DNA from 3 places in the Colwellia sp. MB02u-10 genome. Region 3 is predicted to be linked to each of the others. Evidence: predicted binding sites of a transcription regulator. Region 3 holds the regulator's gene; each other region holds the start of a gene.

Region 1 (10,269 bases), on a different contig from region 3:
ACGCATTTGTGTTAAATACCAAATAGCATCAGAGTAAAAAGGGTAAGTGGCGTTGTAGCGAAAGAATACGTTGAAGTCAGGTACTGAACGCACATCGCCTTTTTCGTACTCGAAAGTCCCTGTCATGCTGTTTGCGATAACGTCGTAATCAGCACCAACATAGTTCGATTGAGATAAAATTTTCACTGCTTCTGGACGGTTAGCATTATTGTTGTCGTCTAACCATTTAGCAGCACGAATCAGTGCGCGTGTTAAACGAATGGTGGTATTTGGGTATTGCTCAGCAAAGGCTTTAGTAATACCAAATACTTTTTCTGGGTTGTTCTTCCAAATTTCATAATCGGTAACAACCGGTACACCAATACCTTTAAATACCGCTTGTTGGTTCCAAGGTTCACCTACACAATAACCATAAATAGTGCCGGCTTCCATTGTGGCCGGCATTTGTGGTGGTGGCGTTACTGACAACAGCACTTGTGCATCAATTTTTCCTGATGTATCACCTTTATGCGGGGCGTAGAATCCTGGGTGAATATCACCAGCCGCTAACCAATAGCGTAACTCGTAGTTATGTGTCGACACTGGAAACACCATACCCATGTTGAAAGGTTTACCTTCATCAAGATACTTTTCTACCACAGGCTTTAAGGCATCAGCTTTAATAGGGTGAACAGGTCTTCCATCGGCTTGCTTAGGAATATTGATCTTCATTTGCTTCCAAATTTCATTAGAGACAGTAATCGCATTGCCATTTAAGTCCATTGAAAAAGGCGTGATGATTTCAGCTTTAGTCCCGTAACCAATAGTTGCTGCAATGGGTTGGCCAGCAAGCATGTGAGCACCGTCTAATCGACCATCTATAACGCCATCAAGCAATACTTTCCAGTTAGCTTGTGATTCAATCGTGACGTATAAGCCTTCATCTTCAAAAAATCCTTTCTCATAAGCAATAGCGATAGGGGCCATATCAGTTAATTTAATAAAGCCAAATTTAAGTTCTTCTTTTTCTGGGTAGCCTAGCTCTGCTGCTTGTAAAGACGAAGTCAGTAGGGAGCCAGAAATACATAGTCCTGCAATAACAGTACGGCATAATTTTTTACATTCATTTTTTAAAGTTGTTTTCAAAATACCTTTCTCCAAATAAAAAAGCCCACAGTACTTCAGATACAATCCGAGTACTGTGGGCTTCAATGCCAAACTAACAATGACTACGTCGTTGCAGTGCGATTAGTTTTAACGAAATAAGTTTTGAGTCAATTTTCACTTTATGGTTAAAACAACCGCTGTTGATTGAATTAACATGAAAACGCTATTAACTATAAAGCACAATTAGTGCCATTTATTAATTACATTTAAAATCAGTGGCTTACTTTATTTTATGTGGTTTTTATTAAATGCTTTGCTCCAAAAGTGAGAAGTTTTTGCACTATTTTGGTGTCTATATAGAGCTACAAGCAGATAGTCTATTTTAGTAAAGGCTCTACTTATCCTTATATATTACAGCTTGATAAATATCTTCCCTGTAAATCGAAGCAATGTCTAGATCCGTTATTTGTTGTGTGTTTATGTGCCCACACGCTTGCATTAATTTGGCAATGTTTTCACCGTAATGATGTGCTGGCCTATTGAATGTGGGATCACCTAATGTCGAAAATTGTTGATAGCTTTCTACTTGACGTGGTGATGTATTGTTAAGGGTTAGGCAACTGCCCATTAATGAAGGCGCAATTACGTCGATATGTGTGTCTAAGTACTTTGCACGACTCAAGAACCTCGCTGCTTCAAAGCGATTGGGAATATTTTCAAGCCATTGGCATGCTTCATATAAAGCAGATACTAAGGCAAATGTTGTTTCTGGGTGCTTAACTTGCCAATCAGACATTAAGCCAAGCACCTTCTCAGGTGAATCTTCCCATAAGTCAGAAGAAGTAACACCTGTGATGCCAACACCTTCTCTAACCGCTTTAGCATTCCAAGGACTACCGACACAAAAGCCATCAAGATCGCCTGAATGCATAGATGGCACCATGTTTGAAGGAGGTACAATTAATAAATTAATGTCTGATGGATTGATATCACTATTTTTTAGCCATTCAACAAGTTGATAATGATGACAGCTATAAGGAAAAACGACAGCGAAGGTTAATTTATTACCTTCTTTTTTTCGTTCATCTATTTCATGTCTCAATATATTGGCCGAAAATGGCATACTGATCTCATTGGTATTGTGTTGTAATAATATTTTTTGGTAGAGTTTAGTCGATAACGTGATGCCATTACCGTTACGACTCAATATCATTGGGGCAATCACGGTTGACTTTTGTCCGTGTAAACCTAAGTTACTGGCAATGGGCATAGGGGCTAACATTTGGGCGGCGTCAATAACTTCGCTATGCAATTTATCTCTTAATGTGGCCCAAGAATTTTGTTTGGTTAGGTTTACGTTAAGTCCCCATTTTTCGAAAAATCCCATTTCATGAGCAATGACCAAGGGGGCACTATCTGTTAATGGCATAAAGCCAAGGGTTATATTTTTTTTTTCAATATTAAACATAATTGATATTCTCTACAGTGCTTTAAAACGCTTTTTAATTATCTAAAAAATGCTAGCAACAGCAAGGATGTTTTTGGCAACATCATCCATTTTCTGGCTGTTATCCATCGCTATTTTGCGAATGAAGTGATACGCATCTATTTCAGACAGTTGTTTTGTTTCCATTAACCAACGTTTAGCTTTATCGATGCTTTTCTGACTAGACAGTTTTTGTTTAGTGTCAGCAAGTTCTTGTTTTAGGCCCTGAAAAAGCTCAAATCTCGCAATAGCCACATCAATAATTGATTTCACTCTTGTTTGGTTAACTTCCCCTACAACATAAGCACTAACCCCTGATTTGACCATCTGATTAATGGTAGTATTGGCACATTGTTGTTCTGAAAAAACTACGATAGGTTTTGGGGCGAATTGAGAAATTTTATTGAGATTTTCAAGCATATCTCTGTTTGGAGATTCTATATCAATAATGATAACGTCTGGGTTTAGCTGTTCAACATCTCTTAATAAAGGTACGCCAGAATGAGCAACATGATAGATATCATATTGCTCATTTATCAGTACGCTCATTAATACCTTTGCTTTTGCATGGTTTATTTCGGCAAGCAATACTTTTAATCCTGAAGGAACATCCTGATGTATCGTATTTTTATTAGGCAAAGACAAGGTTTTATTTTTCAATTTATTCAAATTAAAATCAAGAATTAAGTATATTTAAAATATTTAAGCATAATTTATACCATAAATTTAATTTATTTAATATCAATTGGTTAGGTTTGTACTTTAGTTTTTTATACTCGTTTTTATGAGTTCGTGATGCAGAGATGCACCAAAATAGCCTGTTCCAGGATGGAACTGTTTTAAACACAGTAGTATGTAGAATTGGGATAATTAATCTTAGCGTATGCAGACTTTTTTGTGGCACATGCTAAGTGAGTCATATTACGCTTAAATTTAATAATGAATGGTAAAAATAAAATCCCAGCATCGTTAACTTAGCTAGGATTTTTTATGAAAATAAAGGGTAAAATCCTTAACCAAATATTTCTAATTGGCCATCGGTAACCCGTGTTTCATAGGTTTTAATTGCCAAGGTGTCATCATCTAAACAGGCACCAGAGTTTAAAACAAAACGCTGTTTTAATAAGGGTGAAGCAACGTAAACCTCGCCCTTAGTTTCGCCAATTAAACCGCGATATAAAACGTTGGCTTTACCAAAGGGGTCAAAGTTAGAAACCGCATAAATTTTGTCGTTACCTACTTGGAATAAAGCCACTTGCTCTTCGTTTGCTAATAAGGCACAAACACCTGAATTTTTAATTAAATCACTGGTGGGGCAGATGGTTTGCCAGCTATTTTCTGTTATCATTTTTTTCTTTCCTTATTCGTAAAGCTTGTTTATGCAGGTGTTAAATCAACGGCTTGAATTTGAACGCCATATTTTTTCTCATCACCTTGAGCGGGGCGAATTTGATCACGCTCAGTAACGAATTCTATGTTGTTATCGACGGTGTCAGAGTTAACAAACTGACGGAAACGTTTTAATTGTTCTTCACTTTCAATCGTTGTTTTCCACTCACATTGGTAGGTATCAACGACATTTTGCATTTGTTTTTCTAATTCAGCATTAATTCCTAAGTGATCGTCTTTAACTATTTTTTCCATGTAGGCTAAACCGCCTTCTAGGTTCTCTAACCAGACAGAAGTACGGGTTAAACGATCCGCGGTACGGACATAAAACATTAAGTATCGATCAATATATTTCACTAAGGTTTCATCATCTAAATCAATGGCGAATAAGTCGCCATGGCGAGGCTTCATGCCGCCATTACCACTGACGTACAAGTTCCAGCCGTTTTCAGTAGCAATAATACCAATGTCTTTACTTTGCGCTTCTGCACACTCGCGTGTACAGCCTGAGACCGCAAACTTAATTTTATGAGGAGAACGTAAACCTTTATAGCGATCTTCTAAGAAAATGGCCATTGCCATGCTGTCTTGTTGGCCGTAACGACACCAAGTGCTGCCGACACAAGATTTAACTGTTCGTAACGATTTACCGTAGGCGTGACCTGTTTCCATACCCGCATCAATTAAGCGTTTCCATATCGCCGGTAATTGGTCAACACGTGCGCCGAATAAATCGATACGTTGGCCGCCAGTTACTTTGGTATAGAGGTTATATTCTTTAGCGACTTCACCAATAACAATTAACTTATCTGGGGTTACTTCACCGCCTGGCATACGGGGAACGACAGAATAAGTACCATCTTTTTGCATATTACCTAGAAAGACATCGTTGGTGTCTTGCAGTGATACATGGTCGGGTTTTAATATGTAATCGTTCCACACCGAAGCGAGAATAGACGCGGCTGCTGGCTTACAAATTTCACAGCCTAAACCTGAACCGTGTTTTTCTATTAACAGGTCAAAGGTTTTAATTTGTTCTGCTTGCACAATGTGAAATAACTCAACACGGCTGTAAGCAAAGTGTTCACAAAGGTCAGTGCTAATTTCAACACCGCGTTTTTCTAATTCGTGATCTGTTACTTTTTTCAATAATGCCGCACAACCGCCACAACCGCTGCCGGCTTTTGTTGAAGACTTAACTTCACCAACATCAATTGCACCACAATCAAGAGCGGCAATAATGTCGCCTTTAGTGACATTCAAACATGAACATATGGTGGCTGTATCGGGTAGTGCATCAACGCCTAAGGTGGGTTTTTCGCCTGAGCTGGGTAAAATTAAACCGTCGGGGTTTTCAGGTAACTCAATACCATTGAGGGCGTATTGCAATAAGGCATCGTATTCGCTGGTATCACCGACTAACACCGCGCCTAATAATTCTTTACCATCGGCACTGACGACTATTTTTTTATAAATTTGATCGGGTTGATTTGAATAAACATAGGTTTTACAACCTTCAGTACGCGCATGGGCATCGCCAATTGACCCTACGTCCATGCCCATTAACTTCAACTTAGTGCTCATGTCAGCACCGGTAAATTGTTGCTCACCGTTAATAATGTTATCGGCAGTCACCTTAGCCATGGTGTAACCCGGCGCGACTAAACCGAAGATAAAGTTATTCCATAAAGCACACTCGCCAATAGCGTAAATGCTTTCGTCAGAGGTTTTACAGTAGTTATCAACCACAATACCGCCACGTTCGCCAACCGCTAAATCAAATTCACGGGCTAAGTTATCATAGGGGCGAATACCTGCTGAGAATAAGATAACGTCAGTTTCTAAATGCGATCCGTCAGCAAAATTCATCCGGTGAACGCATTCTTCGCCGTCAACAATTTCGCTGGTGGCTTTTTGAGTATGTACTTGTACGCCAATGCCTTCGATCATTGAACGCAGTAAAGCGCCGCCGTCTTTGTCTAATTGCACACCCATCAATTGTGGCGCAAATTCAACCACGTGTGTCTGCAGGCCCAGTTCTTTAAGGGCGTTAGCGGCTTCTAAACCTAATAAACCACCACCAACAACCACACCAACTTTACCAGCTTTAGCTGACGCTTGAATGTCTTCTAAATCTTGAATAGTACGATAAACCAAGCAATGGTCACGCTCTTTACCTGGAATAGGAGGAACAAAAGGGTATGAGCCCGTTGCCATGACTAACTTGTCGTAAGCGTAAGTTTCGCCTGCTTCAGTGGTTACCACTTTCGCGGCTTTATCAATGTGAGTGACTTTCGCGTTGGTGAAAAATTTAACACCGATTTCGTTGTAGTATGCTGGCGTTGTCATGGCTAAGTCATCAGCGGTTTTTCCAGAAAAATACTCTGATAAGTGAACACGGTCATAAGCTAAACGGTCTTCAGCTGATAATACGGTAATTTCATAGCCGGCATGTTTCGCCATTTCATCAACAAAGTGATGGCCAACCATGCCATTGCCAACGACGACGATTTTTTGAGCTGGTGTGTTCATTTATTACAATCCTACTTCTTTAAATTACCGCTGCACTAGCGGAACTAGATAATGGTTTGTTATCTGCAATAAACGAACCAGTTGATTTATATCAATAAATTCAAATAGATAGGGTTTAGGTGGTGGGTCGAAGTAGCGTTTTTGCACTATGGTGAAGAGGTTAGCGCACCAATAATGTGCGGTAATGGTGTACGCGATTATGATGTGCAGCAAGTAGGCGTACAAGATAAGTGACTGTGTACTAGCGCGGATCACTGAAAATGGCACAGGCTTAGGTATCGCGCTTATATCATACTAAGTTAGAAGAGACGGTTTACACTTTAGGCATTTTTTAGCCAGCCTTAGCCATTATATTAGCCATTATAAATCAAAGCAATTTATCGGGTGTGTGAAGCTTAATTAATCAACCTAGGTCCATCGCTTGATTAATTAAGCAAAGATATCATCAAGCCAATAAATAACAAGGCGGATACTGATTGCCAAAATAATAAAGGATTACGCGCTAGCAAAGGTTGTTTTTTGTATGCTTCAACAGCAGATGAACTGGGTTTACTTAAATCAGTAAAGAATTCTGAAAAGGCTTGGTAGCGTAGTCTCGGATCGGCCGCCGTTGCTTTTTGTAAGCTGAGATCTAACCACAAGGGCAGTTCAGGTCGAAACTGTTTAATGCTGCGATATTGCATATCGCTATAAGCCTTAATGGTGACTTCAGCACGTTGCATAGGTTTGTAAGGCAGTTCGCCTGACAGCATTTCATAACAAATAACCCCCAGTGAAAATAGATCACTTTGATTATCTGCTTGCATGTGTAATAAGGTTTCAGGCGCAATATAATTTAAAGAGCCTTGCGGTACTTCTTCTTTGATGGTTTCTTGGTTTTCATCAAGTGAAGCGACAAATACAGTGCCGTAATCAATCAATTTAATTTGACCATATTCATCGATCATTATGTTGTCGGGTTTTAAGTCGCGATGAACAAGATCTAAACGTTGAAACGATCGTAATGCGCTGATCACTTGTTTCATTACATCACGAACTTGTGCAATGTTAGGTTTAGGATTGTCATGTAACCACTCACTTAAAGTTTGCCCTTTAATATATTCACAGACATGGTACAAAAAAGGACTGTCTTGATTACCTTGTATCACCCGCATAACGTTAGCGTGCTTAATGCGTTCACCAACCCAAGCTTCACGCATAAAGCCTTGCAAATAAAGCGCGTCGTCTGAAAAATTAGCTGATGGTGCTTTTAACACATAAGGTTTATCTGTTTTAATATCGATGACTAAATACAAATGTGAGCGAATGCTGGCGTGGATCACTTTTTTAACCAGGTAGCCATCAAGTTTCTGGCCAACCTTTAATGCTGGTGGGATGGTTTTTGAGCTCAAATCACGTTCAATTTCCGCCAGTTTACGATTGGGTACTGCGTCAATATAGACCAGTAAACAAGTGACATTGTCATCACTACCGCGCTCAAGTGCGGTTGCAACAATTTTTTTTGCCAGCGCTTCTAAGTCTGACTTTTCTGGCGCTAACGGCAATGAATCAAACAGGGCTTTAAAAACAGCTTTGGACATATAATCATGAATGCCATCGCAACTTAGCATGTATAAATCACGCGGCTGTAAATCTATTTGGTGTACATCAACTTCTAAACGATTATCGCCACCTAATGCGCGTGTTAATAAATCCTGTTGGCCAATTTGCTTGCGATTATGATCACGGGTAATAACTTCTAATTGTTGATGACGATATTTTGTTATGCGGGTATCGCCAACATGAAAGATATAACCTGTGGTTGATTTAGCAATAAGGGCTGAAAAAGTGGTTAGCCACTGTGGGGCGTTTGGATCGGCTAAATCATCAATAAAGCCACTTTGTGAATACAACCAGTTATTTAAGCTAGTTAATACCTTAGCCGCAGACTTTTCTGTTGACCATGTTTGTGGGGTTGCAAGATACTCTGTAATAAATTGAGTCACGGCAAGTTGTGAGGCATCAGCGGCTTTACTGGCGCTTGATACCCCATCAGCAATGGCAGCAACCGCGCCTTTAGCGCGTAATTCAAGTTTTTTAGGCACAATGGCCGCGAAAGCATCTTGGTTTTCCGCTTTCAAACCTTTAGCAGAAAAACCGCCAAAGCACAGCTGTAAATCAGCCACCGTACTTTGGCGAGTTTTTTTTTCACTGTTCATGTTTTGTTAGTGACCAACTTTAATTAATTCTACCGTGCCATCTGCACGTACTTCGGTAATAGTACCCTTAGGCTCTTGCATAAAGAATAAGGTAACAAAGCCGACCACAGCAGTCGCTGCTATCACCAAAAAGAAGGTTGAATAATCAACCATGGTTAATACCGTTAAATAAACCACTGCACCCACGTTACCATAAGCGCCGGTCATACCAGCAATTTGTCCGGTTAAACGACGTTTAATTAAAGGCACGGCAGCAAATACAGCACCTTCACCTGCTTGCACGAAGAATGAACAAGCCATCGCGGTTGCTACGGCTAAGGCTAAAGGCCATTCACCAGTAATTTCCGACATGCCTAAATAACCCAGTGCTAAGCCAGCTGTTAAAATTAATAAGGTTTTTTTACGACCAAAGCGGTCTGATAACCAACCGCCACCAGGGCGAGACATTAAGTTCATAAAGGCATAAGTAGAGGCTAACATGGCTGCGTAAACCATGCTTAATTCGAAGGTTTCAGCGAAAAATAACGGTAACATAGAGACAACAGCTAATTCTGAACCAAAAGTAGCAAAGTATAGAATGTTTAATACGGCCACTTGCTTGAACTTATAACGGTGAATTTCTTCAACGGGCTTTGAAAATAAATGGCCGTTAACTTTAATAGTTTGTTTTACTTCAATGGCAAATAAAACCACTAAGCTAATGTAGGCAATAAGTGCACTTTGTGCTGACAATAAACTTACACCAGCAGGTGATAATTTCCATGTCAGTAAGGCTAAAGCACCGTACATAGGAATTTTCATTAATAATAATAAGAAGAAGTCACCGGTTGAGGTTACTTCCATCGCACCTGTGTGTTTAGGTTTAAAGTAGGTTGAACCTTTAGGCGTGTCAGTGACGTTTTGATACCAGATAACACTGAAAATTAAGCTTAATGCACCGGTAAAGGCAACCGCGTATCTCCAACCGTCTTCACCACCAAATGCCAAGGCAAGTGTCGGTAGTGACATGGCTGCAGCAGCTGAACCAAAGTTACCCCAGCCACCATAAATACCTTCAGCCGTGCCAAGCTCATTAGCCGGGAACCATTCAGACACCATACGAATACCGATAACAAAACCGGCACCAATAAAACCTAATAAAAAGCGAGATAAGGCCGCTTGCTCAAAGGTGCTTGAAAAAGCAAACATAAAACAAGGAAGGCTACATACCGCAAGTAATACGGCAAAGGTTAAGCGAGGACCATATTTGTCGGTCAGCATGCCAATGACAACGCGCGCTGGAATGGTTAAGGCTACGTTTAATAACATTAAGGTTTTTATTTCAGCTTTCGTTAAGCCTAATGAGTCTGCAATTACCGATACTAAGGGGGCAAAGTTAAACCAAACAGCAAACGTAATGAAAAACGCTATCCAACTCATATGTAAGGCTTTCATCTTACCTTTGAAAGAAAAAATATTGAGACTACCTTGACCACTCATACCACAACTCCTAAAAATTAACATTTGTGTTTTTATTAATGCAAGACGCCATTGCCCTGTTAATCATAACAATGGCTTGGTTATTAACTCAGCTGGCGG
Region 2 (10,269 bases), on a different contig from region 3:
CGATTAAAATGTTGAATATCGAAAAATATAAGATGTAATGTTAACGGTGCTTTGGTTGGCCTAGCGGTTTTTTTCGAGAGAGCAGTGCCCTGAAAACATCGTTTTATTAAGCTCTGTGAGTGCCAAGCACGTTTAGATAAATAATTAGCCACTTTCATAAGTGGCGTACTTAATAAATTGATGAGTTGTTAATATTTCAACTCAATTTTGGAAGAGAAAGCTATGATTGTATTCAAGTTAAATGGGAAAAAGGTTTCCTCTGCTGCTGATGTAAACACACCATTATTATGGATTATCCGTGATGAATTTGGTTTTAAAGGCACAAAGTTTGGTTGTGGTATTGGTCTGTGTGGTGCTTGTACCGTACATATTGACGGTGCGCCAGTTAGAACATGCTCTTTTCCATTAATAGCCGCAGAAAATAAAAATATCACCACGATTGAAGGTTTAGAAAACAAACATCCATTACAACAAACATGGATTGATGAACAGGTGCCGCAATGTGGCTACTGCCAGTCGGGACAAATTATGCAAGCCGCTACTTTATTAGCCAGTAATTCGTCACCGAGTGACCAAGAAATTGTTGATCATATGAGTGGAAATTTATGTCGCTGTATGGCTTATGTACGGATTAAAAGTGCGATTAAAAATGCAGCAGGTGTGATGCCATCCGATGTACAAACTTTTGATCCTAGCTCTTCAACGCAACAATCATAAAGGCGTATGGCAATGAAAAATATTAAAGATGCAAAAAATGATGTCAGCTTATCTCGACGTCGATTTTTAGTAGGTTCGGTCAGTGGTTCACTATTAATGGCTTTTGCCCCCTTAGTTGGCGCAGTAGGCTTAGGTGATAGTCCTCAAGAAACACTGAAAAATAAATTATTTTCCCCAACGGTTTGGTTTGAAATCAACCCATTAGGTGAAGTGAACATTAATATTGCTAAGGCAGAAATGGGCCAACATATTGGCACTGCACTAGCACGTGTTGTTGCTGATGAACTAGGAGCTGATTGGTCTAAAGTCTCCATCACGCATGTCGACACCGATCCTAAATGGGGTTATATGGTCACGGGTGGTTCATGGTCAGTTTTTCAAACATTTAAGCCCATGTCTCAAGCGGGTGCTGCAGGTCGTGTAGCCTTAATAGCAGCGGCAGCGAAAATCTTAAATTGCCCTGCAGAGCAATGTAGCGTAGAAAATGGCGCGGTACTTTATCAAGATCGCTCGATTAGTTTTGGTGACATTGTTGCCAAAGGCCATTTTAATCGTGCCTTTACACCAGAAGAGATTAGCGCCTTACCGTTAAAACCTGCAAGTAAAAGAAGCTTAGTAGGAAAACCGGCCTTAGCGCTTGATATTCCAGCTAAAACCAATGGCTCAGCCGTTTATGGTATTGATATAGAGTTGGCCGGTATGGTCTATGCTCGACCGATTATTCCACCGACCCGATATGGCAGTAAAGTCACGAATATTGACGACAGTGCCGCCCAGAAAATCAAAGGTTATTTGGGTTATTATCTCTTGCAAGACCCGAGTGACAACCTTCAGGGTTGGGTTAGTGTCGCGGCTGATAGTTATTATGGCGCCATTCAAGCGGCTGATGCCTTAAACGTTAGTTATCAAGTGGGTAAAACCGCTAAGGTTAGTGAGCAAGATATTCTCCAAGAAGGAGAGCGCTTAGTTGCCGATAAGAGCGAAGGCGGATTGTTTGTTGATGAGGGCGATTTCTCAGCGGCAAGCACTAAAGCTGATAAAGCGATTGATGCAGTTTATCGCACGCATACCGTTTTACACTTCGCTTTAGAGCCAGTTAACGCCACCGTAGAAGAAAAAGATGGTCTTTGGCATGTTTATACCGGTAATCAATGGCAGTCATTAACCTTGCCAGCCATTGCTAAAGCGCTGCAAGTAACTGATGACAAAGTTGTTATGCATCAGCAATATCTTGGTGGTGGTTTTGGTCGTCGTTTATTCGGCGATTATGCGATACCTGCGGTATTAACCGCTAAAGCAATTGGCAAGCCAGTAAAAATGGTATTTACTCGTGAAGATGACTCTCGATTCGATCAACCCAGATCGCCGTCTGTCGTCTCGTTTCGAGCGGTGTTTGATCAGGAAAATAAATTTACCGGTATGGAGCATGCACTGGCTGCCGGTTGGCCAACCTTAGCCATGGCACCAGGATTTATGCCTGAAAGCTTAGATAAAAAAACGCGTGTTGATATGTTTTCTACCAGTGGTGCCGATCACTGGTACAGCATGGACAATCATCGTGTGCGCGTGGTCAATAATAGCCTAGCACAAGAAACCATACTGCCTGGTTGGTTAAGATCTGTTGGGCAGGGTTGGATTGTTTGGGGATTAGAATCATTTATTGATGAAATTGCCCATCAAAGTAAAACTGATCCGATTGATTTTCGCTTATCCATGCTTGACGGTTTAGGTAAACAAGCCGGTAAAGCACCAGAAAGTGTCGGTGGTGCCAAGCGATTAGCGAATGTACTCAACATTCTTAAGCAAAAAACCAAAGAGGTTAAACTCGCTAAGAATGAAGGCATGGGTGTTGCGATAAGTTCGGGCCAAGAACGTACCATGCCGGCTTGGATGGCTTGTGCTGCTCAGGTTCATGTTGAGCCTAGCTCAGGAAAAATAACCGTTAAAAAGCTCACCATGATTGTTGATGCTGGTGTTATTGTTCACCCTGATGGTGCATTAGCGCAAGTTCAAGGCTCTATGCTTTGGGGAACAAGTTTAGCCTTACACGAACAAAGCCCGATAGAAAATGGTCAGGTGAGTAATCTCAACTTAAACACCTACTCACCATTACGTATGAGTGACGTACCTGAGCTCGATATTGAATTTGTTGAAAGCGATGAGTTTCCTGTTGGCTTGGGCGAACCAGGCGTAGTATCGATAGCACCGGCGATAGCCAATGCTATTTTTCAAATAACGGGTGTTAGAGTGCGAGATTTACCTATTACCGCCGCAGCAATCAAAAATGCTTAAGCAATAAAGGTTGTCACTTTTAAGTGAGTTATAGTGAGTAATAAAGACTATAGTTAACCCGTTTATTAAAGCCCTTAGTTGTCTTCATCGCGACTAAGGGCTTTTTATTTTCATCTTCCATGCTAAATTTTACTGCAAATTTTAGACTCAATATTTTTTAAAGTGCCTGTACAATCAACAGCAGCAATAGAATAAGACTAACCCATTGCCAAAACATGACAGGATCACGCTGCATTAGCGGCGGCTTATTTTTTGCTAAAAATAATTTATTCGGCTGTCGCAAGTCATGAACAAACTCTGATAACACAGAGTAGCGTTTTAAGGGATCAATTTTTAAGGCGCGTTCAAGTGTATCGTCAATCCAAAAGGGTAATTCAGTATTATCATTGATCATCGATTTATAGTTGAGCTTACGTTGTGCTGATACGCTGTTCGCTTGTGCTATTTCACGACCATATGGAAATTTACCTGATAACATTTGATAAGTGATCACGCCCAACGCATAAAGGTCAGACGCCTGTGTGCCTAAATGTCCTAAAAAATATTCAGGAGCTGAATAACGAATGGTACCGCGCATAATTTCTTCGGTGTCAGCATCGGTCACACCGGCAATAAAGGTTGAGCCAAAGTCTATTATTTTTACCGTCTTAGTATTGTCAATCATGATATTAGCTGGGCGTAAGTCTTGATGTATCATGTCTTGGCGGTGAAAAGCCTGTAAGCCTTTTGCGGTTTGCTCAATAATATTTCTAACTTGTTCTAAGCTTGGTTTTGGATGGTCTATCATCCATTGACTTAACGAAATACCATCAATAAATTCTGTCACTAAATATAAATAATGACGCTTTCTTTTTGGAATAATGGCTTTAACAACATGTGGATTGTTAATGCGTTTAGCTATCCATTCTTCTAGCATAAAACGCTCAAGGTATTGCGTGTCGGTTCTTAATTCAGTGGATGGCGTTTTTATCACTACGGTTTGCTGTGTGTCGTTGTCGCGCGCTAAAAAAACATGGCTTCGGCTACTAATATATATTTCGCGAATAATTTCATAACCATCAAACTGCATTCTGGGTGAAAGTCTTGGCGGCAATGGCAACAAGGTCAGTTGATGCACTTCATCAAGCTGATAGCTGGGCACGTTATCAATACGGACAATTTGAACACTGAGGTTGTCATCACTCCCTAAGGCAAGTGCTTCTGTAATGATGGTATCAGCAGCATTATCTAAGCTCTGGGCATTGTTAATGCTATTGGCGATTTGAGCATTATTTAAAAACTCGTAAACGCCGTCAGTGGCAATGATATAGATATCGCCTTGCTCAAGTAGCTGGCTTTGATAATCAATGTCAAATGTTTGGTTAACCCCTAAAGCGCGGGTTAAATAGCTAACATCGGCGGAAACAACTCGGCGGTGATCTTCGGTTAACTGCTCTAATTGTTGACCTGATAAACGATAAATTCGTGTATCACCTGAATGAAAAAGATGTGCCGTATTTGATTTTAATATCAGTGCACTGAAGGTGCAGACGTAGCCTTTGTCTTTATCAAAGCGATAAGGGCTATTACGTGTTTGCGAATAAAGCCATGAATTAATCGACTTAATGACTTTTTGTGCAGAATTTTTAACAGACCACGAATCAGAGGTACAGTAGTAATCCTCTAAAAAACTCGATATTGCTGTTTCACTGGCAATTTGGCTGACGTTACTTGAGCTAATACCATCAGCCATGGCAAGTACAATCCCTTTGCTGCTAAGCATGGGTTCTTTAGGAATGATGCTGCCGAGAAAATCTTGATTGATTTTTTTTCGACCTTTATTGGTAGCGCCGCCAATACTCACAGTTAATGCTTGACTCATTACTTGTTTCCAATGGATTAAAATTAGCTTAAATCGGTAAAGTTTGAAGCAATAAAAAGACTTCGTAACCTAAATTACGAAGTCTTTTATCTACATTGATATTATTCCAAGTTGATTAATTACCTGATCATTTTTAATGGTTAGAATGAAAAAATACGGCGTTATAAAATTTATAAGTAGCATAACTACAGACTAAATTTTATGGCTTGTATTTAGCCATTTTTCCTCATGAAAAAGTACATCACTTATTTAATCAAATGGGTATTCGTTATTTATTAATTGACTCATACAAGCTTATGCTTTGAATAAACCATTGATAAATAGTGAATTAAGCAATTTTTCTGCTTGGCGATGTTTTAACATGTGTAAAGTATAGTGGTAAACCTACTAATAATAAGCCACCGGCAAGGTTACCTAATACCGTTGGAATTTCGTTCCATACCAAATAATCATAAACAGTAAAGTCACCCCCCATGATCATTGAGAATGGGAATAAGAACATGTTAACAATTGAATGTTCAAAACCCATAAAAAAGAACAACATTACGGGCATCCACATGGCGGCCATTTTAGCACCAGCAGAAGTAGAGATCATCGCACCAACCACACCCATTGATACCATCCAATTACATAACATGCCACGGAAGAATATAGTGATCCAGCCGCTTAAGCCATGTTCTTGGTAACCTACGGTTCTTGCTTCACCAATACTTGCTACTTTAGCTGCAATAGCACCGCCGTCAGCCGAATAACCATAGGTTAAAATAAAGGACATTAAAAAGGCTGTGGTCATTGCTCCGCCAAAGTTACCTAAAAAGACCAGGCCCCAGTTACGCATTACGCCGCCAAAGGTAACACCGGGACGCTTGTCTAATAAGGCTAATGGTACCAGTGTAAATACACCAGTGAGTAGATCAAACTTCATCAAATAAAGCATGATAAAACCAACAGGGAAAAGACAGGCGCCTAAAATAGGGCTACCTGTTTTAGTTGCCACCGTAATCGCAAATATCGCAGCTAGGCCTAAAATAGCGCCCGCCATAAAAGCACGTATAAGAGTATCTTTGGTAGACATGTAAACTTTCTGTTCACCTGCGTCCACCATCTTGGTTACAAATTCACTGGGTTCTATATAAGCCATTGTTATATCTCTATTTAATAGTAAGGTTAATTCATTTTACTGTTTACCTAACAAAGCAAGTTAAATGCCAGTCATGTAACGTATTGATTTTTATTTAATATATAATTCATCACTTAGTTTTTTTTGCTTTATTTGCCAGCGTTGCACAACTTTAATTAGCTTGGCGCACCAAATAAGATCACCACGATTTATAGGGTAAAAATTTACCATTCAAGGTTAAAATGACTCTATCGCCTTTTGGATTTTCTTCTTTTTCTACTTCCATAGAGAAGTCGATAGCACTCATGATGCCGTCACCAAACTTTTCTTGAATAACCTCTTTAAGGGTATCGCCATAGACGCCTACCACTTCGTATATACGATAAATTAATGGGTCTTGTGGTACTGACTTATCCCACTCTTTGGTTGGGTAGGCCATTAGGGCTTGCTTTGTTTCTTTAGGTAAGGCTAAAAATTCAATTACTTTATCAGCTTCAACTTCAGGCCAACTGTTCATGCCTAAACAGGCTGAGGTTGTCCAAACGATAGACATACCGACAGCATCTGCAATATTCTGCCAACTAAGTTCTTTTTCAATTTTTATTGCAAATATTGCTTCAGTTACATCGAGCTTATTCATGTGACTTCCTTAAGATTAAAAATATTATTTTATTAAGTTAGCTGTTTAATCTTGGTGCGTTATTTTCAACACAGTGCAAGCACTTTAAATTACGCGTTGATTTAACCATCAAACGACTAACCTTGTTATCTACTGACATTAACAATTGCGAAAATTATGCCAATAGCTGTATTTTAATTAAGTAACTGATTTTTATTGATATTAATTGTTTTACTAGTCTGTGCAATGCAACGATTTTTCGTGATAAACGATATTTCGTGCTATTTTTCACGAAATATCGTTGCTTGGCTTGGAAATTGAATGGTGGGGTTAGTTGATAAGTCATCAGGAATATTTTATGCAAGCAAACTTATTTTTAAATGCACCTAACGCACTGTTATATATTGATCCTTTTAATAATAAAATTTTGCAGTTAAACCACAAAGCTGCAGTATTATTTGCTATCGAAAGCGACGTTGAGCTAGAAAATAATACGTTAACAAAGGTTAGCGTAACGCAGTTTTTTACTGGCTGTTTAGATAAGTTAATTCACTTTACTCAACAAATATTAGCGCAGGGCGAAGCGTGGACAAACGATCTATTTCTCACCATCAATAATGAAAAAGTATATTTAGATATTACCGCTAGCACTTTTGACAATAAGCTTTTGTTTTCTTGTCAAAGTGCGAAAGTGACTTATGCCCGTTACCACCAAGCAACAGCGCAAGCTAAATATAAAGCGGGTATTGTTCATTGGAATGCTAACGAAAGTGTATTTGAAGAAATTGAGCGACAAAATCAATTGTTACTCAGTGCGGTAGGTGACGGTATATATGGCGTAGATGTTGACGGGAATACCACTTTTGTAAATGCAGCGGCCGAGCAAATATTAGGCTGGGAAAAAGTAGAACTTGTTGGGAAAAGTATTCATGACGTGATTCATCATTCGCATGCCAATGGCGAGCATTACCACGCTTACAAATGCCCGATTTATGCTGCTTTTAAAGATGGAGAAGTACACAGTGTTGATGACGAAGTGTTCTGGTCAAAAAGTGGTATGCCAGTGGCGGTAGAATATAAAAGTACCCCAGTAACTGAAAATGGTTTATTAATCGGCGCCGTAGTTATTTTTCGAGACATAACACAAAGAAAGTCTATTCAAGCTAAATTGTTAAACGCTTTAAAAGAGGTAGATACACTAAAAGAACGCCTTGAAATGGATAATGCGTATTTGCTTGAAGAATTAAATGCAGATTTTAATCATCACCAGATCATTGGTCAGAGTATGCAGGTGCAGCATATGGTTAATCAAATAGAGTTAGTGGCAGCTACTAATGCGAATGTCATCATTACTGGCGAATCAGGTACAGGTAAAGAGCTAATTGCTAGAGCGATTCATGAAGTCAGTGAACGAAAAGCCCGGCCATTAATTAGAGTTAATTGTGCGGCAATACCGGCAGACTTATTTGAAAGTGAATTTTTTGGTCATGTAAAAGGCGCTTTTTCAGGCGCAATATCAGACCGAGTTGGACGATTTGAACTGGCGGATGGCGCGACTATTTTCTTAGATGAAGTCGGTGAAATTCCTTTACAACTGCAAGGGAAATTATTACGGGTATTACAAGAGCAGCAGTTTGAGCGGGTAGGAGAGTCGAAAACCATACATGTTGATGTCAGAGTTATTTCAGCCACTAATCAAAAATTAAAGACTTTAGTTCAGCAGAATAAATTTAGAGAAGACTTATATTTTAGGCTCAATGTATTTCCTATTCATTCACCGGCATTACGAGAGCGTAGCGATGATATTCCGCTTTTAGTAACACATTTTATTGATAAAGTGTGTTTAAACTTTAATCGACCTAAGCCACAAGTGTCAGTTTCGCAAATGCAGTATTTAACTCAATACCCTTGGCCCGGCAATATTAGAGAACTGGAAAATATTATTGAACGTCAGATAATCTTAGCCAAAAGTAATAAAATAAACTTCGAATTTTTGGCTAATGAATCGGTATTTAATCATGAATCATTTAACCCTAAAGTGGCTCCGCAGTTGATGAGAGTAGAAGAACAAAAATCACTTGAAAAAACTAATTTGGCTAATGCGTTAAAACATTGCCAAGGTAAAATTTATGGTGAGGAGGGTGCTGCTCAGCTATTAGGCTTAAAACCGACAACATTGGCGTCAAAGTTAAAAAAATATGGCTTAAATCGTCAGGAATTTACGCCTTAATCAGGTGATAGCTAGTGGCTGTTTGATGTTATAGAAATACTATGGGCTACACATTTACCACATTCTATTATCTTGACGATTGAGAGCAATGTTCTGATTATTTCTCGTTAGATTAATTCTATGCAGACCTGAGATGATTTAACACCTTGTGGTTCCCAGGCTGCTTATAATAGTTGCAGCATATTATTTGTGTAGCCAAGCTTGATATGGCTGCCAACTGCTCAGCCAGGTTGGAATATCACTGGCGGGCATCGGCCTTGCTATACCGTAACCTTGCGCTAATTTACAACCCAATTGTAATAAAGCCGTACCATGCTCAACAGTTTCTACTCCTTCAGCGATCACCTCAAGCTGGAAGGCTTTCGCCAAACTAACAACAGCCAAAACAATGGCTAAATCATCTGCGTCAGTGAGCATGTCGCGTATAAAACTCTGATCTATTTTAATTAGGTTGGCGGGTAGGCGTCTAAGGTACGTTAGTGAGGAATATCCGGTACCAAAATCATCTAGAGCAAACTGCACACCAAGCTCAAGGCAAGATTTCATGGTCGGTATAATGTAGTTGATGTCACTAAATGCACTGGTTTCTAATATTTCTAATGCTAACAAATGCGGTGACACATCAGGATGTGAAGCCAATAATATCGCTAAGCGTTGAACAAAATCAGTTTGCTGGAGTTGATAAGCACTGATGTTGACGCTAATCGGCAACGTGATACCGATACTTTGCCATTGGCTTATTTGATTCAGCGCTGTATCGATAACCCATTCACCTATATCTAGGCTAATGGCGTGATTTTCTATTAGCGATAAAAAATCTAATGGCGGCACTAAGCCACGGACAGGGTGCTGCCAGCGGATTAATGCTTCAACGCCCACGACTTCACCTGTAGACATATTGACTTTCGGTTGATAGTACAAAACAAACTCATGTTTATTCAGTGCTGCTCTGATATTACTGATGCTTTCTAGTTTAAGGTTAACGGCGTTATCGAGGGCGCTATCAAACAAGTGATAACAATTTTTACCTGCTTTTTTCGCCATATACATGGCTTGGTCGGCATGACGGATAAGTATGTCAGCATCGGCATCATCTTGAGGATAGATCGCAACACCTATGCTAACGGATACTTTTAATACCACATCGCCAACAGTGATAGGCTTTGATGCGGCAAGGAGTAAGCGTTTTAATGGCATTTTGTAATCTTCAGCGTTAACTAAATCATTTAATACGGCGACAAATTCATCACCACCGATACGGGCAAGTGTGTCCACTTCACGCAAGGTATCACTCATTCGATGAGACACCATAATAAGTAATTCATCACCGATAGCATGACCATAGGTATCATTAACCTCTTTAAACCCATCTAAATCCATAAAGATAACCGCGAGCGAGTTATGATGACGTTGGCATTGCAGCATAGCTT
Region 3 (10,269 bases):
TCAGTGGCAGTAAAATCACCTATAATTTTTCCACAGAATATGTCAACGCCGAAAGCCTAGACAATGCTAAAGTTGAAACCGTATTACAGCCGAAAAACAAAATTAAATTGCCTATAAAATCAAAGGATAAGCAAGAGTAAATGTCAACTTCTACATTATCAGCAACCGGCCTTGCCAAGTCCTATAAAGGCAGGAAAGTTGTTAAAAACGTCAGTATGCACGTTTCAGCAGGACAAATTGTTGGCTTATTAGGACCAAATGGCGCAGGTAAAACCACCTCTTTTTATATGATTGTTGGCTTGGTGAAGAACGACAGTGGCTCAATTGTCTTAAATGATGAAGATATAACCTTACTGCCGATGCACGAGCGCGCGAGAAAAGGTATCGGTTATTTGCCACAAGAAGCCTCTATTTTTCGTAAGTTATCGGTTCATGACAACATCATGGCCATTTTACAAACACGTAAATCACTTAGTGACGTTGACCGACAAGAAAAACTTGAACATTTATTAGAAGAGTTCAACATAGGCCATATAAAAGATAACTTAGGCATGAGTTTATCTGGCGGTGAGCGCCGACGAGTTGAAATAGCACGGGCATTAGCCGCAGATCCTAAATTTATACTTCTGGATGAACCCTTTGCCGGTGTTGACCCAATTTCAGTAGGTGATATAAAAAAAATTATCCTACACTTAAAAGATCGTGGCATAGGTATTTTGATCACAGATCACAATGTACGAGAAACACTCGATGTTTGTGAACATGCCTACATCGTTAGTCATGGTGAACTTATCGCTGAGGGTAATTCAAAGCAAATTCTTGCAAATCAACATGTAAGAGATGTATACCTTGGCGAACAATTCACGCTATAGTGAATAAAACCAATTGAACTAATGAATTTGAATAGGGAAAAGAAAACGTAAATGCGTCCTACTCTGCAACTCCGTATCGGACAACAGTTAACGATGACCCCGCAATTGCAGCAGGCGATCAAACTGTTGCAATTATCAACTTTGGATCTTCAACTAGAGATTCAAGAGGCACTTGAAAGTAACCCTTTGCTTGAAGTTGACGAAACGCACGATAACAATTCAGAAAATACCCCTGACCATTTAGAAGCAGGATATTCGGTAACTTTAGGCGAAAAGTCAGCAACATCCTCTGATGGCAGCGAAGACTCCACTCCCTCGATAGACGAAATTAGCTCCTCTGAAGGTTTAGCAAAAACAGACATCCCCGAAGAACTAAACAGTGATAGCACATGGGATGATAACTTCAGTGCCGGTGTCAGTAGTGGCGGTGTTGGCCATGCCTCAGAAGATTATACTTATCAAGGTGAAACGAAAGACTCATTACAAGACCATCTGATTTGGCAGATGGAACTAACGCCCTTTACTGACACTGACAGAACCATTGCCATTGCCATTATTGAAGCCATAGATGAAGCAGGTTATTTAACCGTTTCAGCCGAAGAGATCTTAGAAAGTGTCGGTATTGATGGTGTAGAACTTGATGAGATTGAAGTGGTGTTAAAGCGTATTAACGTATTTGACCCCATTGGTGTAGCCGCTCGTTCAATTCCCGAGTGCTTGCGTATTCAGCTTAATCAATTTGCTAAAGATACCCCTTGGTTAGCGGAAAGCAAAATTGCCGTCAGCGAGTATATTGATTTACTCGGTAATCGCGATTATCGTCAATTGATGCGTAAATTACGCTTGAAAGAAGAGCAATTACGCGAAGTTATTCGCCTAATACAAAGTTTAGATCCCCGTCCAGGTGATAGCGTCATAAAAAGTGAAGAACAATATGTTATCCCAGACGTGTCTGTTGAAAAGAAAAACGGCCGCTGGACAGTAGAGCTCAATCCTGACACTGCACCTAAACTATCGGTTAATCAGCAATACGCGGCTATGTCTCGTTCAATGAAGTCATCTACTGATAATCAATTTATTCGCTCTAACTTGCAAGAAGCAAAATGGTTTATTAAAAGCTTAGAGAGCCGTAACGAAACGCTTTTAAAGGTTTCAAATTGTATTGTGCAACGCCAACAAGGCTTTTTTGAACATGGACCTGAGTCAATGCGCCCTATGGTATTGAACGATATTGCCGAAGCCGTAGATATGCATGAATCAACTATTTCTCGTGTGACCACGCAAAAATATATGCACACGCCTAGAGGAATTTTTGAGCTTAAGTACTTTTTTTCTAGCCACGTTAGTACTGAAAACGGCGGCGAATGTTCATCAACGGCTATTCGAGAATTAATTAAAAAGCTAGTGGCTGCTGAAGTGCCTGCAAAGCCACTCAGCGATAGTAAAATGGCAGATATTTTAGCAGAGCAAGGTATACAAGTGGCAAGGCGTACCATTGCCAAATATCGAGAGTCACTTTCTATACCGCCATCAAATCAACGTAAAAGCCTATTGTAGGCAGTTTTATTCAGCCAATAAAGAGGATTGAAGTATATGCAAATTAATCTTACTGGACACCATGTCGATGTTACCGATTCATTACGTGATTATGTCAATGGCAAGTTTGAAAAACTAGAACGTCATTTTGATCATATCAATAATGTACATGTAGTATTAACGGTAGAAAAACAGAATCAGATTGCTGAATCAACAGTGCACTTAAGTGGCACCGAAGTTCATGCTAAGGCACAGCATAGTGACATGTATGCATCGATTGATGCATTAATTGACAAGCTAGATCGCCAAATATTGAAATATAAAGGTAAAATCAACAAACATTAGCGCCATTTCGCTACAGGTCTTAGAAGTTTATGAAGTTGCAAGACATCTTAACCCCGGACTGCACTATTTGTGCAGCACCGGGTGCCAGTAAAAAACGTATATTAGAATATTTAAGTCGCTTGGCCGCCGATAAACTCGACAGTCATGATACTTTTCAGCTCTTAGAAAGCTTAGTTAAACGCGAAAGAATGGGTTCAACGGGCATAGGTAATGGCATTGCTATACCTCATGGCCGTCTAGAAAATGCTACGCCTACGAAACCTATTGCCGTGGTTATTACCACAGAACAAGCGATTAATTTTGACGCTATTGATCATCGCCCCGTTGATATTTTTATCGCCTTATTCGTTCCTGAAGAAGAATGCCAGAGCCACTTGAGTACGCTGCAAAGTATCGCAAAAATCTTTCGTGACAAGCAATTTTGCAAGCAAGTGCGTAAATGCAAAAGTAATCAAGAACTGTTTCAGTTAATACAACAAGCGAGTTAAACACGGATGAAATTAATTATTGTAAGTGGCCGCTCAGGATCAGGGAAAAGTGTTGCACTGCGTGTTTTAGAGGATTTAGGTTATTATTGTGTTGATAATATCCCTGTCAACTTGTTACCCGCACTGACCCATACGGTTATTAATGATTATGAAAATGTTGCCGTAAGCCTCGATGTTCGTAACCTACCAGCCGATCCTAACGACGTACCCGAAATTATTGAATATCTGCCCAATGCGGTAGAATTGAGCATACTGTATTTAGATGCTGATGATAGTGACCTTATTCGCCGGTTCAGTGAAACGCGACGTTTACATCCGTTGATCAAGCAAAATATTGCGCTAGACCAAGCGATTGCCTTGGAGAAAAAATTACTTGAGCCCATCGCCAGTCGGGCAGACTTATACATCAATACCAGTCAACTGACACCGCACCAACTCGCTGACTTAGTTAGAGAGCGAGTTCTGGGTAAAACGTCTGGTTCAATGGTGGTTGTGTTTGAATCATTTGGTTTTAAACATGGTGTACCACAAGATGCTGATTATGTCTTTGATGCACGCTTTTTACCTAATCCATTTTGGGATAAAGAGCTAAAAGGCTACACAGGTTTAGACAAACCGGTACAAGACTTTCTTGCTAGCCAGCCCATTGTGACTAAATTTGTTTGGCAAATTAACAGTTTTATGATGACCTGGTTACCCCACTTAGAACGTAATAATCGCAGTTATATCACCATTGCCATTGGTTGTACGGGTGGCAAGCATCGCTCGGTCTATATTGCCGAATTACTGGCAAATAATTTGCGTAAAGAGCGTAAAGATGTGCAATCTCGCCACCGTGACTTAACCGTTGAAGGCACATAAACTAAGATGAGCAAGTCCACTAGCTGCACTGTACTTATTATCAATAAACTTGGGCTGCATGCCCGAGCGGCTTCTAAGCTTGCCCAATTAAGCCAAAAATTCACCGCTAAAGTCATTATTGAATTAGACGAAAACCGAGCAGACGCGAATAGTATTATGGGGCTAATGCTGCTGGCAGGCGCCCAAGGTAAAACCGTCAAGGTTATTGCTTCTGGCCAAGATGCTGAACAAGCCCTAGTAGAGATTTGCCAACTCTTTAGTGACAAATTTAATGAAGCCGAATAATAACTGAGTGCTTTATCCTTGCTAAGCACACGCTTAAGTCAATAAAAAAGCTGCTAAAATGGCTAGATTACGGTAAACTCTACGCGGATAATTATTAACGAACCCTAGTGACTAAAATAATATACTAGCCAATTTAGCACTACATTAAAGCTTTTAGAATAAGCGAAATAACTCAAGCATAACCGTTTTCAACTGTGTCTCCTGAGTCGCACTACCGTCCAAATCTATCGATGCTTATGTTTATTTATTGGCTATAACAAAAGCTTAATAGTTATCTCTCATAATAGGATCTGTTTAACTTTTTGGGTTAACATTGAACTCGCTTCAGTAGCTTTAGATAAACCCAAAGATAATAGTATTAGTTTGCAAGGGCTATGGCGTGCTCATACGTCTATGTAGCCAGCGGCATATCATGTGTTTGCTGAGCCTACCTACTAAACAAACTGCACTAAAGTCAGTTCAACAACCCCTGATAATTTTCAGTTTTCGTTTTACAACGGCAAAAGGTGAATATATGCCGGAAGGTTCTAAACAAGAATACAATCATCAGCGCCTTCAGCAGGTTAATGATGCCCTTGATAGTGGTATGTTTGTCCATGTTCGCAAGCTATTGCAAGACATGCCCACTTACGATCTCGCTTTATTATTAGAGTCATCGCCAAGCAAAAGCCGTGTCGCACTTTGGCAGCTTATTGATGCCGATCATCACGGTGATGTGCTCGAAGAGTTAAACGAAGAAGTTCGAAAAGGCATTCTGAAAAATATTCATCCAGAAAAACTAGCTGCCGTTGCAGAAGGAATGGATGTTGACGATTTAGCTGAAGTATTCAGAACACTACCTGACACAGTTTATCAGGAAGTGCTTAACGCGATGGACTGGCAAGATCGCCATCGTGTTGAGGCTGCACTTTCATTTGAGGAAGACACGGCCGGCGGTATCATGAATACCGATACCATCTCTATTCGTCCTGATGTTACGGTAGATGTGGTGCTACGTTATTTACGACTACGTGGTGAATTACCTGAAGCAACCGACTCTTTTTATGTGGTTGACAGAGCTGATCATTTCCTTGGTTCAGTATCTTTATCTGCTATTGTTACTGCCAAAGCAGAAACCATTATCTCAGACCTAATCAATAAAGATATTCAAGCCATTACCGCCGATATGAATGAAAAAGATGTCGCGCAGCTATTTGAGCGCTATGATTGGTTTTCTGCCCCTGTTGTCGATCACGAAGCACGACTACTGGGTCGTATTACCATCGATGATGTTATTGATATTATTCGTGAGGAAGCCGAGCATTCTATGATGAGTATGGCGGGTCTAGATGACGAGGCTGACACCTTTGCTCCGGTCTTAAAAAGTACCCAACGCCGTTCTATTTGGTTAGGCGTGAACTTAATCACCGCTCTTCTGGCTGTCGCAGTGTCGAGCATGTTTGAAGGCATTTTAAATCAACTGGCTATTTTGGCGGTGTTAAACTCTTTAGTGCCTAGCATGGGCGGCGTCGCCGGCAACCAAACTTTAACCTTAGTTATCCGCGCTATGGCCTTAGGCCATGTTGGTGAAAGTAACTCGCGAATTTTACTCTATAAAGAATTGGCCATTGGTTTTTTTAATGGTCTAATTTGGGCGGTGTTAATCGCTTCTGTTGTGGCGATTTGGCAGCAAAACTTAATGCTGGGCGCCATCATTGCCTTTGCCATGTTAATGAATATGACCGCGGCTGGCATTGCCGGTGTTACCGTGCCATTAATGTTGAAAAAAATGAATATAGATCCCGCCTTAGCCGGTAGTGTTATCTTGACAACGGTAACCGATGTCGTGGGTATATTTGCCTTCTTAGGCACAGCGACCTTGCTGCTTGGAAAATAAACCATAGCGATAAGCTTTCAGTTTAAAGCTGTCAGTAAACAACTGAAACTAGTTACTGTTCAGTTGTTTTTTCTGACAGCTGACAGCTTTTAACTTCAAACTTCTATTATTTTTAACTGCCCGCTACTTGCATCTGGTTAACAATAATAGAACCGGTACGAATACTGCCTCGCATATCGGTATCGTTACCAATAGCGACAATACCAGCAAACATATCCTGTAATTTACCCGCAATGGTAATTTCATCCACTGGATAAGCTATTTCACCATTTTCCACCCAAAAGCCTGCTGCACCACGAGAATAGTCACCCGTCACGACATTCACGCCTTGCCCCATCAACTCGGTTACTAACAAACCCGTGCCTAAAGTTTTTAACATCGCATCAAAATCACCGCCTTGGCCTGCGTCTTTCATGCCGAGTTGCCAATTATGAATACCACCGGCATGACCGGTTGATTTCATGCCTAACTTACGCGCTGAATAGCTAGTTAACAGGTAAGTGGCTAAACTGCCATCCGTAATAATTTCACGATCTAGGGTAGCGACACCTTCGGCGTCAAAAGCACTACTTGCCAAGGCCTTTTTCAAATGAGGACGTTCACTAATGTTTAAAAATTCAGGAAAAACTTGTTGGCCAATGGCGTCCATCAAAAAAGAAGATTGTCGATACAAATTACCACCACTAATCGCGGCAATAAAATGGCCAAATAAGCTATTAGCCACATCAGCTCGAAACATCACAGGTACTTTAGCGGTCGCTAACTTACGAGCACCTAAGCGTGATAATGTTTCTTTAGCCGCTTGTTGCCCTATGTTGGCTGCACTTTCCATAGCATCAAATTCACGACTAACGGTATAAGCATAATCGCGCTGCATGTCTTCACCTTCTTTGGCAATCATCACACAACTTAAATTATGGCGCGTACTCGGATAGCCCACTAGCTGCCCCTGACTATTGCCGTAAACTTTAAAACCTTCAAAGCTCTCTAATGTGGCGCCGTCTGAATTAGTAATACGTTTATCATAGCCAAGCGCCGTGTCTTCACAGGTTTTTGCCAAACTAATCGCTTGCTCTGTGGTTAACGCTTTAGGGTGATATAAATCTAAGTCTTCAGGCGTCATCGACAATAAATCTTTATCTGCCATACCTGAGCATTCATCAACAGAGGTATATTTAGCAATATTTACCGCGGCTTCTATGGCTTGTTTTAAAGCTTTTTCAGATAAATCAGCCGTAGAAGCGCTACCTTTACGACCGTCTTTGTAAACGGTTATGCCAAGCCCACCATCACTGGTAAACTCAACATTTTCAACCTCGCCTAAACGGGTACTCACGCTAAGACCTTGTTGGCGACTCATCGCAACTTCAGCACCATCGGCTCCGAGTGATTTAGCCATTGTCATGGCGTCATTAACACGTTTTTTCACATGTTCTATTTGCATTTGAATACTATCTGAATCGCTCATAGGTAAATTATTTCTCACATTTTATCGATACATGCAACAGGAATGTTTTTGCTGATACTGCTTTGTTGTATACTATAGGTAATTATCACTTTATTGCTTAACATTATGCCCCACTCTGCCAACGATATCGATGAATTAGAAGAAGAATTACTGAGTAAATCAGAAATAAAACGAGAAATGCATCGACTGCAAGACTTTGGCCTGATCATAGTCAAAATGTCGAAGCATCAACGCAGCAAGCTACCGCTAACTGATGAACTGAAAGCCGCTATGCTGCTAGCAGATAAAATCACCAATAAGCATGAAGCTATGCGTCGTCATGTCCGTCATGTCGCGAAAATATTGTCTGAAATGGATCTTGAGCCGATTAAGCAGGCAATGGACGTTATGGCCAATAAACATCAGCAAGAGTCGGTCAAATTTGAAAAGCTCGAAAAATTGCGTGACGACCTGATAGCAGACGGTAATGACACCATTGAAGCCTTGTTAGCCGAATGCGACAGCATGGAAAGGCAAAAGCTGAGACAATTAGTCCGTCAGGCGAAAAAAGAGCACAGTGCTGAAAAAACCGGTAAACATTACCGTGACTTGTTTACTTACTTAAAAGAACACGTAGTTTTTAAGTAGCTAGGGTTTAAATCGCTATTAAAAAATAATAGCCCGGATAACGGCACAAAAAAAGCGCCTTGATTTAAGGCTAAATCAAGGCGCTTTTTCTTTTCAAAACGCACGACTATAAAATACTAAACTTACTAAATACTTTATAAAGTTCAGTACCTTGATTGACACTCGCCGAAGCAAAATGCAAAATTGGTATGACACTGTGATCTAAGGTTATATAGTGTAATGGGTCGCCATCACCATAATTATCCATACGTAAAATACGCGCTAATGGTTCTCCTGCCGCTAAAGGCTGACCAAATTGAGCCAAGTAATCCACCATACCGCCCATGGGGGAATATAGTGCCTTGTAATCGGCTAACATACAGCTGTAACGCGTCATGGTTTTCGGCTGGTAATCTTGGCTATTGATCACACCTTGATACTGCAGATAACTTAAAATACCTAAAGCATCTTCACGGGCAACCTCTAAATCAATCTGCTCTTGTGAACCCAACTCAACGGTAAAACTCTCTTTGATAATAACATCTTGGCCATGATTGGCCTCAGTTTTAGTTATAGGAAAGTCACGGCCAAGGGCAGCAAAGGTCTGCTGTAATTGCCACCAAGGACAGAATGTGGCTTCATCTAATGCACCATCAAAGTCGTTAGGAATCAATAAGGTATGTGGGATATCAAAGTGCTTTGCACTGGCTATGGCATATTCAGGACAATATAAGTGCTTACTGGAAATCGGCCCAGTGTGCAGATCTAAAACAATATCAGCTTGATGTGCTAACCGCTGCAGTTGAAAGGCAATGCGTTGCCCTGTCGTCAGGCCATAAATATTATGATTTAACTTTTCAGCTATTTGCTGCAACAGTAATGCTTTAAACGCTCCCTCAATTTCAGCGCTAGTAGCGGTTAAATGCGCTTGTGCAAACGGCGCAATAATATCGGCATCAAAATGAAACATCCGGTTCCAATTAACGCCGGTAATGGGATCAAATCGCCCTAAGGTATATTCCCCATTTTTATGATTACAAGCCACAGGGTTGGCATAAGGCACGAGCGTAATACTGCCATTTAATTCAAGGGTTTTTAATTGCTCTAGTAACTGAAAAATAACCGCATTGCCCTGCACTTCTGCGCCATGCATATTAGCCTGGATATAAACATCAGGCCCCTGCTGTTTACCCTTAATACGATAAACCGGCACGGTAAGCGCAGCACCACTGGCCATTTCACCGACATGCATCACTTCTTTACTGATTAAATTCATAAATAATCTCTTACCAATCAAACGACTTTATTGACTAGGTTAACGTAAATACCAAGTTGCAGGCTCTGCTGCACGTACTTGCTCAATTTTGCCTTGCTGTAAAACATATTCAGCGGCAATTTGATGACAAAGAAAAAACGGCATACTTTCAGTAAAGCCATAAGCGCCGGCTAAACCAAAAATTAATTGGTCACCCACATCAACATCACTGGCTATTGCCAAGGTACCCAATTTATCTAAACTGGTACAAAGCGGGCCATGTAGATCAAAATAACCAGGGCTTGCTGCCGACTCTCTCAGCATAGTGACAGGAAAGGGCTGCTCGGTAATTGCCGGGCGAATTAAATGATTGATGCCACCGGCAAGCACTAATTGTTGCTGCTGAAAGTTTTGTTTACGGTCAACAACCGAAGTCACGTAATAACCCATGTCAGCAACGGCAAAACGACCTAGCTCTAGCCAGAGCTCGCTAACACCTGCCTGTGCTTTTATTTTGGCTAAGTCGGCAACAATTTGTTTCCAGCTTAGGCCTTGCCCTGTTTGCAGGTAATCAACACCTAGGCCACCGCCTAAATCTAAGACTTCTAACCTCATGCCCAATTGTTTTGCTAGCGATAACAATGGCGTGACCATTTGTGACCAAAGCTCATACATCC

The links. The regulator sigma-54, encoded in region 3, starts transcription at its own class of promoters, with help from an activator protein. The targets are predictions, from matches to a motif close to GTTGGCACGNNNNTNGNNT.
Region 1: a site for sigma-54 is predicted at 1,322-1,340, ahead of H4J59_RS08920 (CmpA/NrtA family ABC transporter substrate-binding protein). Genes of this name have one in related genera too.
Region 2: a site for sigma-54 is predicted at 6,065-6,083, ahead of H4J59_RS12830 (formate/nitrite transporter family protein). Genes of this name have one in related genera too.

What each region holds. Positions count from the first base shown of each region.
Region 1 is NZ_JACGVK010000115.1:73,869-84,137, forward strand. Features, by position in the region: gene H4J59_RS08920 (CmpA/NrtA family ABC transporter substrate-binding protein) at 1-1,077, opposite strand, end outside; gene H4J59_RS08925 (CmpA/NrtA family ABC transporter substrate-binding protein) at 1,481-2,554, opposite strand; gene H4J59_RS08930 (ANTAR domain-containing response regulator) at 2,597-3,241, opposite strand; gene nirD (nitrite reductase small subunit NirD) at 3,585-3,920, opposite strand; gene nirB (nitrite reductase large subunit NirB) at 3,950-6,493, opposite strand; gene H4J59_RS08945 (bifunctional protein-serine/threonine kinase/phosphatase) at 6,919-8,691, opposite strand; gene H4J59_RS08950 (NarK family nitrate/nitrite MFS transporter) at 8,698-10,170, opposite strand.
Region 2 is NZ_JACGVK010000124.1:90,657-100,925, forward strand. Features, by position in the region: gene H4J59_RS12815 ((2Fe-2S)-binding protein) at 223-717, shown strand; gene H4J59_RS12820 (molybdopterin cofactor-binding domain-containing protein) at 724-3,009, shown strand; gene H4J59_RS12825 (bifunctional protein-serine/threonine kinase/phosphatase) at 3,167-4,870, opposite strand; gene H4J59_RS12830 (formate/nitrite transporter family protein) at 5,199-6,011, opposite strand; gene cynS (cyanase) at 6,190-6,630, opposite strand; gene H4J59_RS12840 (sigma-54-dependent Fis family transcriptional regulator) at 6,968-8,839, shown strand; gene H4J59_RS12845 (EAL domain-containing protein) at 9,023-10,269, opposite strand, start outside.
Region 3 is NZ_JACGVK010000139.1:51,152-61,420, forward strand. Features, by position in the region: gene lptA (lipopolysaccharide transport periplasmic protein LptA) at 1-140, shown strand, start outside; gene lptB (LPS export ABC transporter ATP-binding protein) at 141-872, shown strand; gene H4J59_RS17985 (RNA polymerase factor sigma-54) at 924-2,429, shown strand; gene hpf (ribosome hibernation promoting factor) at 2,466-2,753, shown strand; gene ptsN (PTS IIA-like nitrogen regulatory protein PtsN) at 2,783-3,241, shown strand; gene rapZ (RNase adapter RapZ) at 3,248-4,102, shown strand; gene H4J59_RS18005 (HPr family phosphocarrier protein) at 4,109-4,387, shown strand; gene mgtE (magnesium transporter) at 4,902-6,263, shown strand; gene pmbA (metalloprotease PmbA) at 6,376-7,731, opposite strand; gene yjgA (ribosome biogenesis factor YjgA) at 7,837-8,358, shown strand; gene H4J59_RS18025 (succinylglutamate desuccinylase/aspartoacylase family protein) at 8,465-9,613, opposite strand; gene H4J59_RS18030 (PLP-dependent decarboxylase) at 9,653-10,269, opposite strand, start outside.